Regions from separate parts of the Lysinibacillus sp. NPDC086135 genome, predicted to be linked through region 2. Evidence: riboswitches for the same ligand, from Rfam matches in the RefSeq annotation. Region 2 holds a riboswitch; each other region holds the start of a gene.
What was found. Region 2 has a riboswitch for lysine ahead of ACIPKN_RS00985 (aspartate kinase). Riboswitches for the same ligand answer to the same signal wherever they lie in the genome.
Positions count from the first base shown of each region.

Region 1: linked by a shared signal. The riboswitch ahead of ACIPKN_RS03205 (transporter substrate-binding domain-containing protein) and the one ahead of ACIPKN_RS00985 (aspartate kinase) in region 2 are both predicted to bind lysine.
Region 3: linked by a shared signal. The riboswitch ahead of ACIPKN_RS25415 (amino acid permease) and the one ahead of ACIPKN_RS00985 (aspartate kinase) in region 2 are both predicted to bind lysine.

Region 1 is NZ_JBIVCA010000002.1:66,022-70,242, forward strand. It holds gene ACIPKN_RS03200 (amino acid ABC transporter permease) at 1-554, opposite strand, end outside; gene ACIPKN_RS03205 (transporter substrate-binding domain-containing protein) at 734-1,600, opposite strand; lysine riboswitch at 1,717-1,903, opposite strand; gene odhB (2-oxoglutarate dehydrogenase complex dihydrolipoyllysine-residue succinyltransferase) at 2,220-3,455, opposite strand; gene ACIPKN_RS03215 (2-oxoglutarate dehydrogenase E1 component) at 3,549-4,221, opposite strand, start outside.
Region 2 is NZ_JBIVCA010000001.1:220,370-224,590, forward strand. It holds gene uvrC (excinuclease ABC subunit UvrC) at 1-1,482, shown strand, start outside; lysine riboswitch at 1,848-2,026, shown strand; gene ACIPKN_RS00985 (aspartate kinase) at 2,226-3,464, shown strand; gene ACIPKN_RS00990 (methyl-accepting chemotaxis protein) at 3,736-4,221, shown strand, end outside.
Region 3 is NZ_JBIVCA010000031.1:31,479-35,699, reverse strand. It holds gene ACIPKN_RS25420 (CynX/NimT family MFS transporter) at 1-1,134, opposite strand, end outside; lysine riboswitch at 1,309-1,485, shown strand; gene ACIPKN_RS25415 (amino acid permease) at 1,573-3,036, shown strand; gene ACIPKN_RS25410 (hypothetical protein) at 3,154-3,432, opposite strand; gene ACIPKN_RS25405 (response regulator transcription factor) at 3,879-4,221, shown strand, end outside.

The sequences.
Region 1 (4,221 bases), on a different contig from region 2:
TATAATTCCGTAACCCCAATAACGTTTAATACGGCTGTATCTTTAATATTCATAATTAATTGATTACCTGTTGCAGGCAATATATTTCGTGCAACTTGCGGTAATACAACATGTAGCATAATTTGAAAATGGTTCATACCAATGGCCGATGCGGCCTCGTACTGCCCTTTATCAATGGATACAATACCACCACGTACAATTTCAGCCATATAAGCACCTGTGTTTAATGAAACAACTAAAATACCTGCCGTAATAAAGTGCATATCAATGCCGAATGCCATATCTAACCCGTAAAATACAACCATCGCTTGTACAATCATTGGTGTACCACGGAAAAATTCGACATAGCATGTTAGTATAAAATTAATGAGCTTTAAGCTATAGAACTTTACACCTTTTTTACGATCCTTTATGGTATGCATAATTCCGATGAAAAATCCGATAAGTGCACCAATAATTGTACTACTAATAGAAATAAGTAATGTATAATACGTACCTCGTAAAAACATTTGCCAGTTGTTCTCAACAATAGAAATAATCCATTCAAAACTCATGATGTTCCTCCTAACTACGTCGTGTTGCTTGTTCGTTACAGTATCGTGTCTTTTCTGGAGCCTTTGTTTCTTTTATTTTATGAAACATTTAGCAAAGACATTATTATTATTTTGAGAGATTCTTATTGTATAAATTGTAATGATATGGCACGGACTAATAGATAGCCCGTGCCATCATGTTATTGGGCTGCTGGTTGTTGGTGAATGGCTTCTTCCATAATTTTTTGGCGATCAGCTTCAGAAATACCTTTTAAGACTTCATTTATTTTTTCAAGATCTGCATCGCCTTTACGTAAACCAACTGCAATGGATGTATTTGAAATATCTGTATCGAAGCCCTTTTCAAACTTCACATACGTGAACTTATCATTTGCAGCAGCAGCAGAAATACCTTCTGGACGTTCTGCTACATAGCCGTCAATTTTTCCAGCTTCTAATGCAACACGCATCGCCGGGAAATTATCCATTGCAGTTTGTTTTTTTACATCTTTGATTTGATCGATGACATTGTAGTTCGATGTATTTAATTGTGATGTAATTTTAGCACCAGAAAAATCTTGGATAGAAGCTGCTTTTTCATATTTACTGCCTTTTTTTATGACCATAACAAAATCAGATGTATAGTAGTTTTCAGTGAAATCAACTGTTTGCTTACGCTCTTTAGTAGGTGACATACCAGCAATGATTGCATCAATTTTATTGGATTGTAACGCTGGTACTAAGCCATCCCATTCCAATTTAACGATAACTAATTCTTTTCCTAAGCCCTCAGCGATTTTTTTCGCCATTTGCACATCATAACCACCGGCATATTCTGCATTATCCGCAATTTTTACTGCACCATTTGCATCATCCTGCTGTGTCCAGTTAAACGGAGCATAACCTGCTTCCATCCCAACACGAAATTGGCCACCGCCTTCTTCCGTATTCGTCTTGTTGCCGTCATTACTAGATGACGTCGTAGCCTTTTTGTCACCAGCACCACAAGCTGCTAGCAAAATTACAGTCATGACAGTCAACATTAATACTAACAATTGTCTTTTCATGTAACATTCCCCTTTTCTGTAAAAAAATAAGACAACTGTACCAAAAAAGACCTAAGTACTGAACTTAGGTCTTACTTTTTTTAACAGTTGCCCAAATCCTCACTATAATTCCATCATTTCGAGATAGCACAACCTAGTAAACCTGGAAAATAATTTACTAGGACAGTCCTGCACTTATTCACTGCAGACCCAGTATAAAAGTACGAGCTCCTTTTATACTTCGGCGATAGTTCCTTCTCCATTGCGTCTTCGCTTGCTTGAACTCAACAATGAACTAATAAATACCGCGCCTCTACCTCACAATAATTAAAAGTGAGGTTTGTATATTTAATTGATATTAAGATACTACTATAAAGTTAATAAGTTCGTCAAGATAATTTTATTACTTTTCTGACTAATTACAATATTAGGGTTTTTCATTCCTTTAAATGCCTTTTACTCCTTTGAAAAGGGTGAAAATCATTAAGACTGCCGCTTTGCCGAAAGAGTCTCCGTCGCTATCAATGCTATCCGTCACCTTGGTTCTTCTATCCGTCGATTCAGCTCTGCTATCCATCGCTTCCTCAAAAAAGAAAAAAACCCTGCAAACATTGTTCGCAGGGCTTTATAAACTCAGGAATTAAGAATTTAATAATAAATCTTCTGGGTTTTCAAGTAGTTCTTTAACAGTTTTAAGGAAGCCTACAGAATCTTTACCATCGATAATACGGTGGTCATAAGAAAGTGCTAAGTACATCATTGGGCGAATTTCTACTTCACCATTCACTTCAACTGGACGTTTTTTGATAGTATGCATACCAAGGATACCAGCTTGTGTACCATTCATGATAGGTGTAGACATTAATGAACCGAATACGCCTCCATTTGTAATTGTGAATGAGCCACCTTGAAGATCTGCTAAACCTAATTTCTTGTCGCGTGCTTTTTTCGCTAGGTCTGCAATTGAATCTTCAATTTCAGCAAAGTTTTTGCGGTCAGCGTCACGTACAACTGGTACTACTAAACCTTCTTCTGTTGATACAGCTACACCGATATCAAAGAAGTTGTTTAAGTGAATTTCATCACCAAAGATTTGTGCGTTAACATATGGGTATTTTTTAAGTGCTGCAACTACAGCTTTTGTGAAGAATGACATGAAACCAAGTTTAGAGCCAGTTGACTCGAAGAATTGGTCTTTTTTACGAGAACGTAAAGCCATAACGTTTGTCATATCTACTTCGTTGAATGTAGTTAACATTGCTGTAGATTGTTTTACTTCAAGTAAGCGTTTTGCAATTGTTTGGCGACGACGGCTCATTTTTTCAATTGTTACACGTGACTCATCTACAGCTGCAACTGCTTTAGGTGCTGCTGGAGATGCTTGTGGTGCTGCTACTGGAGCTGTACCATGAGCTGCTACGTCTTGTACACGTACACGGCCTTGTGGATCTACTGGAGATACAGCAGCAAGGTCAATACCTTTTTCGCGAGCTAGTTTACGAGCTGCAGGAGATGCGATTACACGCTCACCAGTAGTTTCTTCTACAACTGGAGCTGCTGCAACAGGAGCAGGTGCCGCTTGTGGCGCTGTTGGAGCTGGAGCTGCTGCAACTGGTGCCGCTGGAGCAGGTGCTGCACCTTCGCCAGCTTCTACTACTGCGATGACTTGACCAACAAGTACCGTATCGCCTTCTTCAGCTAAAATTTGAGTTAAAACTCCCGCTTCTTCAGAAATGATTTCAGCGTTTACTTTGTCTGTTTCAAGTTCAACGATGAATTCACCTTTTTCAACGCGATCGCCCACTTTTTTTACCCATTGTGCGATACTACCTTCTGTAATCGATTCTGCTAATTCAGGGACTTTAATTTCAGCCACTTTCATTTCCTCCTTTAATTAACGTGCATTATGCACATAAAAGGGCTACTGCCTTAGCAAGTAGCCCGGCTCTCAAAAATTAATATGTTATTATTATTTAACCTTTACAGGCTCAGCAACTGCTTCTTCTACAAGTGCGGCTTGAGCTGCTTTATGAGAATCTGCATCACCTTCAGAAGTCGAGCTCATTGCAGGACGGCCTACATAACGTAGCTTTTTACCTTCTGAAAGGTCGTGTAATGTTTCTAACGCATAATTCCAAGAACCTTGGTTTTTAGGTTCTTCTTGTACCCAAACGATTTCTTTTACATTAGGATACTTAGCAATAATACCAGCAACTTGCTCTTTTGGGAATGGGTAAAGTTGTTCTACACGAGTAATGTGTAGGTGATCGAAGCCTTCACCGTCTTTAATACGGTCTGCAATGTCGATCATGACTTTACCTGAACCTAAAACAATGCGCTCTACAGCTTCTGGTTTTGAACCAAGGCCTGGTTGCTCAATTACTTCTTGGAATGAACCATTTGCTAATTGATCAGCATTCGCTGCAGCTAATGGGTGACGAAGTAAGTACTTAGGTGATACAACCACAAGTGGACGAACGCCTTCTGTACCTAATAATGCTGCTTGACGACGTAATAAGTGGTAGTAGTTACCTGCGTTTGAGCAGTTTGCTACGAACCAGTTATTTTCAGCTGACATTTGTAAGAAACGTTCCATACGGCTTGAAGAGTGTTCTGGACCTTGACCTTCATAACCATGTGGT
Region 2 (4,221 bases):
ATTACAAATGAAAAACACCCGCGACTTATTACAACGCGAAAAGTGAAAAAGGATAAGGCAAAATATTTTGGTCCATATCCGAATGCGTATGCAGCAAGTGAGACAAAAAAGCTGTTAGATCGTTTATATCCTCTTCGAAAATGTGTACAACTCCCTACCAAGGTTTGTTTGTATTATCATATGGGGCAATGCTTAGCCCCTTGTGTGAAGGATATAGATGCAGAAATTTACCACAATATGATTGAGGATATGACAAAGTTTTTAAATGGTGGGGTTGAAGAAGTCAAAAAGGAGCTAGAGGTAAAAATGCTAGCGGCCGCAGAAAATTTAGAGTTTGAGCGTGCAAAGGAATTTCGTGATCAAATTGCACATATTGATACAGTCATGCAAAAGCAAAAAATCGTATCGAGTGATACAACTAATCGCGATGTATTTGGCTATGCCGTCGAGAAGGGCTGGATGTGTGTTCAAGTTTTCTTTGTTCGTCAAGGAAAGCTCATTGAGCGAGATGTCTCGATTTTCCCGATTTATCAAGAGGCAGAAGAGGAATTTTTGACGTTCGTTGGACGATTTTACGACAAGCTAGAGCACATTAAGCCTAAGGAGATTTTTATCCCACAAACCATTGATGCAGAAATTTTAACGGAATTACTAGAAGTTAAGGTACTAACACCAAAACGAGGGCAAAAAAAAGAGCTAGTTGAATTAGCGACAAAAAATGCTGAAATTGCGGTAGCGGCGAAGTTCCAGCTTATTGAACGTCAAGAAGAACGCACAATAGGAGCATGTGAGGCGCTCGGTGAAGCTATGGGCATTTCTGCACCTTTACGGATTGAGGCTTTCGATAATAGTCATATGCATGGGACAGATGCTGTATCTGCAATGGTTGTATTTATCGATGGAAAACCTGCAAAGAAGGAGTATCGAAAATACAAAACACGTACAGCTGCCAAGCATGATGATTACGGGGCGATGCAAGAAGTAATTCGCCGTCGATACACACGCGTATTAAAAGATGGTCTACCTTTACCGGATTTAGTACTAATAGATGGTGGCAAGGGGCAAATGGAAGTCGCGCGAGAAGTATTAGAGGATGAACTCGGCCTTGTCATTCCAATTGCTGGATTAGCAAAAGATGAAAAGCATAATACGTCACAGCTTCTATTTGGTGATCCAGCTGAAGTAATTGCGTTAAAGCGAACAAGCGATGGATTCTACTTACTACAACGAATACAGGACGAAGTACACCGCTTTGCTATTACCTTCTTACGACAGCAGCATGAGAAACATGCTATACAATCTGTCCTCGATAATATAGAGGGCATTGGTCCGAAGCGAAAACAACAATTACTCAAGCATTTTAGCTCTGTCAAAAAAATTCGCGAGGCAAGTGTGCAAGCATTACAGGAAGCAGGGATGCCTGCTAATCTTGCTAGCAATATTTATGATTATTTTCATCCAGAAGAAAACTCCCACCTCTAAAGGTGGTGGGATGAGTGCAGATGGAATTCCTTTTCAATGGGTGTATAAACACCTACTTAAAATAGAGGAACTCAGTCTAAAAACGCCACGTACTGTGGCAACGACTGAGTGACCAACATCTTGCTGTTGCGCTGCCGCTTCGCTTTCGCGCAAAAAATATCTGCTGGCCCAAAGCCTCCGAACTTAATTACGCCAAGGCAAAATTGATATTCAATAAGATACATTGTCAAAGGATTTGGCGTATGCTAAGGTTGTATATAACATAGCTTTTCAATATAGCAATGTTATATACTTTTTTAGTAGTTTCTATTTATTAAAATTGGGAATTTCTTCACTAAGGTTCAAATTAAATACGATCACTATTTAGTGATGATAGAGGTGCAAGGTTCAAGAGTAGTACATACGAGGACGAACAAGTCCGGTGAAAATGTATGAAAGGGGAACTTGCCGAAGTGGAGCATCGTTGTTTCCGATGCTGTGCTGGTTTTACATTTAAGAGATGTAAGACTGTCGATTCTAAACGTTTCGGAGAGCTATCACACATGCGCAAGTTACTTTATTGTACATGTTATAGGCAGCTTTCACGTTATGTGAGAGCTGCCTTTTTAGATTTTCTCGAAACAACATTTTTTCAAGGCTGTTAGGCGCTATTTGCTTTTGTAGGGATATTTTTGTGAAAAGCTGCAAAAGTATAGCTACTTTATAACCAGCGAAATGATTGAATACGAAGGAGAATGATAAAGATGGCGAGAGTTGTGATGAAATTTGGTGGTGCTGCATTCGCATCAACAGAGCACATTCAAAATGTTGCGAAAAAGGCGATTGCAGAAAAGGAAAGAGGTTTTGATGTTGTCGTTGTCACTACAGCTATGAGGGGTATGGCTAAAGAATTAGCAAAGATGGCTCGTGATTTATCAGACAATGCATCTAAGCGTGAACTAGACGCACTATTTTCAACAAGCTCACAACTTACAAGTACATTAGTGGCAATTGCTATACAGGAGAAAGGATATGATGCCGTGTCATTAACGGGCTGGCAGGCAGGCATTGAAACCGATGCTATGTATAGTAATGCCCGTATTGATGAGATAGATGCTAGACGAATAGAAGAGCATTTTGTACAGGGAAAAATCGTTATCGTTGCTGGGGAACAAGGTATCGATAATTCACGAAATATTACGACGTTAGGTAAAGGTGGCGCGGAAACGTCGGCTATAGCAATTGCAGCAAAATTGAATGCGGAGCGAGTAGATATTTACACGAATGTGGATGGCGTCTATACAGCTGATCCAAGTCATGTTGCTGGGGCACAAAAACTAAAAGAAATTTCCTATGATGAAATGCTAGAGCTATCAAACTTAGGGTCACAAGTTTTACACCCGCGAGCTGTAGAGTTAGCAAAGAAGTTTCAAATCCCAGTTATCATTCGCTCGAGCGAAATAGATACAGTAGGTACTTTATTGAAGGAGGAAGTTGAAATGGAAAAAAATTTAATTGTACGTGGTGTTGCCTACGAGTCAGACGTTATTCGCTTAACAGTTGGTTATGATGCTTATTCTAATGCTTCTTTAGCAAATATGTTCACAATCCTTGCAGAAAATCGCATAAACGTCGATATAATCGTACAAGCAATAATTGATGGTTTAAAGCCGACGGTATCATTTACTATTTTAAAAGAGGAGTTCGCTGAAGCATTACGTGTTCTAGAAGATAGTAAATTATCACTAGGGTTTAGTTTTGCTGATTTTGAAATTGGCTTAGCAAAGGTTTCTATTATTGGCTCGGGGATGGCATCTAATCCAGGGGTGGCTGCAAGGATGTTTGATCGTCTACGTCGTGAAAATATCCCTGTAAAAATGGTAAGTACTTCTGAAATAAAAGTGTCAGTTGTTGTACCTCAGGACGAAATGATTCGTGCAGCAAATGCATTACATGATGAATTTAATTTATTTCAGGAAGTGTCTTTTGTACCGAAAGCGTAGCGACAGGTATAGAAGTCTCTCAGGTGAGATGAATGCGGTTTTAAGTCACTTTTTAGCGGGGCGTGGATAGAGCAGCCAAAACGACGGGTAGAAATACGAAAGTGACAGAATGCAAGGGATAATTGAACAAGCGCTTTACATATAATATTGAAAAGGATGTGGCAGTAAAAGGCACATCTTTTTTTGTTCACATCAATTTAATATTTTATCCAATTCTATTGTTATATAATAAAATGTGACATGTTTTACCAAGGGGAAGGTGGAAGTTTGTATGGGGTTATTCGGTTTATTTCAAAAGCCAATGGATGAAAGTGTTGAGATGCACAACGATTTAGAAATACAAATATTAAAAAAGCGAATTCTGGAATTGGAACTTGAGCAGGAAAGCATTGATGTGAAAAATGCGATTTTAGATTTTGTACTAGCGCATATGGAGTTAATTAATTTTCAAACGGCTTTAAAAGTTCAAAATGTCTCTACGAGTGTAGGGGATATTTCAGCAATGAGTGAAGAAATGTCGTCAAATACAGAGGAGATGCTTGCGGTTGAGCAAAATGTTAATGCAAACATTCAAGAAATAAAACAGCATTCATTACTACTTGTAGAAGAAATGGAATCATCCATTTCAAAAGGTGAAATGGTTCAGGAGTTGTTGGCCAAAGGAGCTCATTCAACAGAGCAGCTGAAGAATGAAATGACCAAAATAGATGATATTGGTAAGGGTGTAACCGGGATTGCCGATCAAACACAACTTTTA
Region 3 (4,221 bases), on a different contig from region 2:
ACCAGCGATATTCCAGCCACCAAATAAATCATGCAAATAACCAAATAAGATTGGGCCGATTGCGGCTAATAAATATCCTAATGATTGTGCAAAACCTGATAAATCGGCTGCCTCAAAAGCTGTACGGGTACGTAGTGTAAAGAACATCATCGCTAATGAGAATGAAGCTCCCCCTGCTAAGCCTAGTAGCACCATCCACAGTACAGCGAGGCTTGTCCATTCCATCACTACTCCGATAAAGCCAACTAAGTAAAATACCGTAAACATTAATACGAGAGGACGTTGAGATGTCATTTTACTAGCGAAAATAGGCACAGCTAAAGCCATTGGAACTTGTGAAAATTGCATGATGGAAAACATCCAGCCTGCACGATCTGCAGCTAAGCCTTGTGATATATATATTTCAGGAATCCAAGCGGCAGTTGTGTAGAATAATAATGACTGAAATCCCATAGCTCCCGCCACTGCCCAAGAAACAGGTGATTTCCATAATGCTGTACGTTCTTTCGTAGTCTTAACAGTCGGTTCAGGCTTATTAAATTTCAACTGTGGAATCCAAATTACAATGGTTAACACCACAAGAACAAGTGAGATTGCCAGTGCACCTTGCCAACCAAGTGATGAATTGGCAACAGGATAGCTAATGCCAGCACCGAGTCCAGCCGTCAAATTCATCGACATTGTGAAAAATGCCATAAGTAAACCTACGTGATAGGGAAATTTCAATTTAAGTAATCCTGGAATTAGTACATTACCGAATGAAATGGCTATACCAATTAGCATCGTACCAAATACGAGTAAACTAGTTGTGCCAAGGGAGCGTAGTACAATCCCTCCCCCTAAAAGAACAGTTGATAAAAATAATGTTAATTCTAATCCAACTTTACGTGCGACAACTGGAGCGAATGGTGAAATGATTGCAAATGCTAGCAATGGGATCGTTGTTAGAAAGCCTGCTAGTATATTGGATATGCCGAGGTCTTCACGAATAAAGGAAATAATTGGTCCAACAACTGTTAGCGGCATCCGTAATGTCGAGGCAATACAAATTACTCCGATAACGAGTAATAAGGTTGTGCCTTTCCAGTTAATTTTTCTGCTAGGATAAGTATCGGTATGTTCATGAGTAGTCAAATAAATCCCCCCTGGGTAGAACAATTTGATTGAATCACTATACCACTTTATCATACAAATAAAAATAGTGGAAAATTCGTAAAATATAGAATATTAATCGATATATTGAAATGCCATAGGTCGTATGTTAAAATAATATCCATCATAAATTTAATATTTAATGCCTCATGTTTGTATTGAGGTAGAGGTCGCGGTATTTAAGAGTATGTTAATGGAAATGACAAGCATTAGAGAAATTAGCTGAAAGGAAATACTGCCGAAGTGTGAGGGGACTTGAAAACCTTATGCTGGGGCTGTCTCCGAAAGGAACAGAACTGTCACGTTTGAACAACGTGTTGAGCTATCATTTTGAAGGAACAGAGGATTTACTTAGCCATCACAGCAACGTTCATGTGATGGCATTTTTTTCGCCTCTTAAAAAAGGAAGGAAGCTATATCGTGAGTGAAATAAAAGTCAATCAGCTCGGTCATAAAGCACCGAAGCTGAAAAAAGAATTAAAAAGCCGTCATATTACAATGATTTCATTAGGCGGTACAATCGGTACAGGACTGTTTTTAGCTAGTGGTGGTGCCATTGCGCAAGCAGGCCCTGGTGGTGCACTACTCGCTTATGCATTAATCGGTATCATGGTGTATTTTCTAATGACGAGCTTAGGAGAAATGGCAGCTTATATGCCATCATCAGGCTCTTTTAGTACGTATGCTACAAAATTTGTAGATCCAGCTTTAGGTTTTGCACTTGGTTGGAACTACTGGTACAACTGGGCAATTACAATTGCAGCGGAAATTTCTGCAGTCTCATTAATTATGAAATATTGGTTCCCAGATAGCTCATCAGCACTTTGGACTGTTTTATTTATTGCTGTAGTTTTAACGTTCAATCTATTATCGGTAAAAAGCTATGGTGAGAGTGAATATTGGTTTGCAATGATAAAAGTTGTAACAGTAATCATTTTTATTATCATCAGTTTTTTTATGATTTTTGGTATTTTAGGAGGACAAGCTCCTGTAGGCTTTACGAATTTCTTCATTAGTGATGGACCATTCCACGGAGGTCTCCTTGCTACATTTGGTATTTTCTTAGCTGCTGGATTCTCGTTCCAAGGGACAGAGTTACTTGGAATAACAGCAGGTGAAACGGATGACCCTGGTAAAAATATTCCGAAAGCCGTTAAGTCTGTTTTCTGGCGAATTCTTTTATTCTATATTTTAGCGATTGCTGCAATTGGGATGCTGATTCCCTTTACAGACGCACGTTTATTATCAGAAGATATTGCTGTTTCACCATTTACACTGGTGTTCGATCGTTTAGGAATTGCCTTTGCTGCATCATTGATGAATGCAATCATTCTAACGGCAATGCTGTCAGCAGGGAATTCAGGGCTTTACGCATCGTCACGTATGCTTTGGCAATTAGCGGTAGATGGACATGCACCGAAAATTTTCACTAAACTAAGCCGTCGAGGTATCCCGATTTACGCATTACTGGCGACTTTAGCTATAGGCTGCCTAGCATTTTTAGCTTCATTCTTTGGTGATGGTGTAGTCTATATGTGGCTTCTAAATGCTTCAGGGATGTCTGGCTTCATTGCCTGGTTAGGTATTGCATTTAGCCATTACCGTTTCCGTCGAGCATTCGAGGTACAAGGCTTAGATCCGAAATTATTGCCGTATAAAGCAAGGCTATTCCCATTCGGCCCGCTATTTGCCTTTACGGTTTGTATGATTGTTGTTATTGGACAAAACTACAGTGCCTTTATGGGTGAAACAATAGATTGGTACGGAGTCCTTGTCTCATATATCGGTATTCCACTGTTTTTACTGTTATGGTTGGGCTATAAAATTAAGCATAAAACAAAAATGCTTCCATTAGAGCATTGTGATTTAAAAGTCGAACAATAAAAAATAAAACTGTCCTGTGAGTCATAGAAAATGACTTGCAGGGCAATTTTTTTAGTTAAATAATAAATTTGTAATTCTAGACGTACAATCAAAATACACCAAGTGAACGATTAATCTTTAAGCGCCAAAACCTCTTATCCCCATAATTGCAATCATCGATCCGTAGATGACAAGAACAAGTAAAATGATGAGTAATCCTAAATATTTAGAAATACCTGTTTGTTTTGTTCGAATTCCAGATATCCCAAAATATATACACATTACCCAAAGTAGAGCACCTAAATAAAAGTAAATCCCGAAAATGCCATTTGCACTTAATGAACTAGCATAAAACAATAACAACCCGATAATACAAAATATTATAGAAAAAAACCCGTAATTCCTTCTAAAAGTCATTTCTTCAGCCCTTTCTAAATTAATTTTGATTATTACCGAAAACATACCAATTAATAGACGGTATTACAAATTATGTATTTTAAAGGTCTTCAGATAACATTACTGGCGAGAACTTTAGTTTCTCAAATCGTCCCCCACTTTTGGTGCACAACCTTAATATGGTAAACTGATAGATAAATAACACATCGCCAAATTTTGGGTAATAAATTTGTTATAAAATGGAGTGGAGGCTGGACGACTCCTTTGGGATTAGCGTCACAGATGAGACCCTGGAGCGTAGCGAATGTTATCTGTGCGACAGCAACAAATGTTTTTTCTGTGCGAAAGCGAAGCGACAGCAACAAAAGCGCCAGCCAGAACGGAAATCAACCCCTCGTTGTGGTGATGATACATAGAAATGGCAAGTCATATATAGACTACTTTATGTTAGGAAGAGGTGCATGATAGTGCAAAAGCATATTTTACTAGTAGAAGATGACGATGCTATTCGTGAAATGGTGGAAAACTATTTAACGATGGAGGGATTCCTTGTCACCTCTGCAGAAAATGGAGAAGAAGCATTACAAAATTGTTTAAATAATTCTTTTGATTTAGTGATCTTGGATATTATGATTCCGAAACTTAATGGATTAGAAGTTTTAAAGATTATACGAGAGCAAGCATCACTTCCAATTATCATTATGTCAGCCAAGGATAGTGATGTCGATAAAGCGTTAGGATTAGGATTAGGGGCAGATGATTATATCGCGAAGCCATTTTCGATGCTGGAATTTTCGGCACGTGTTAAGG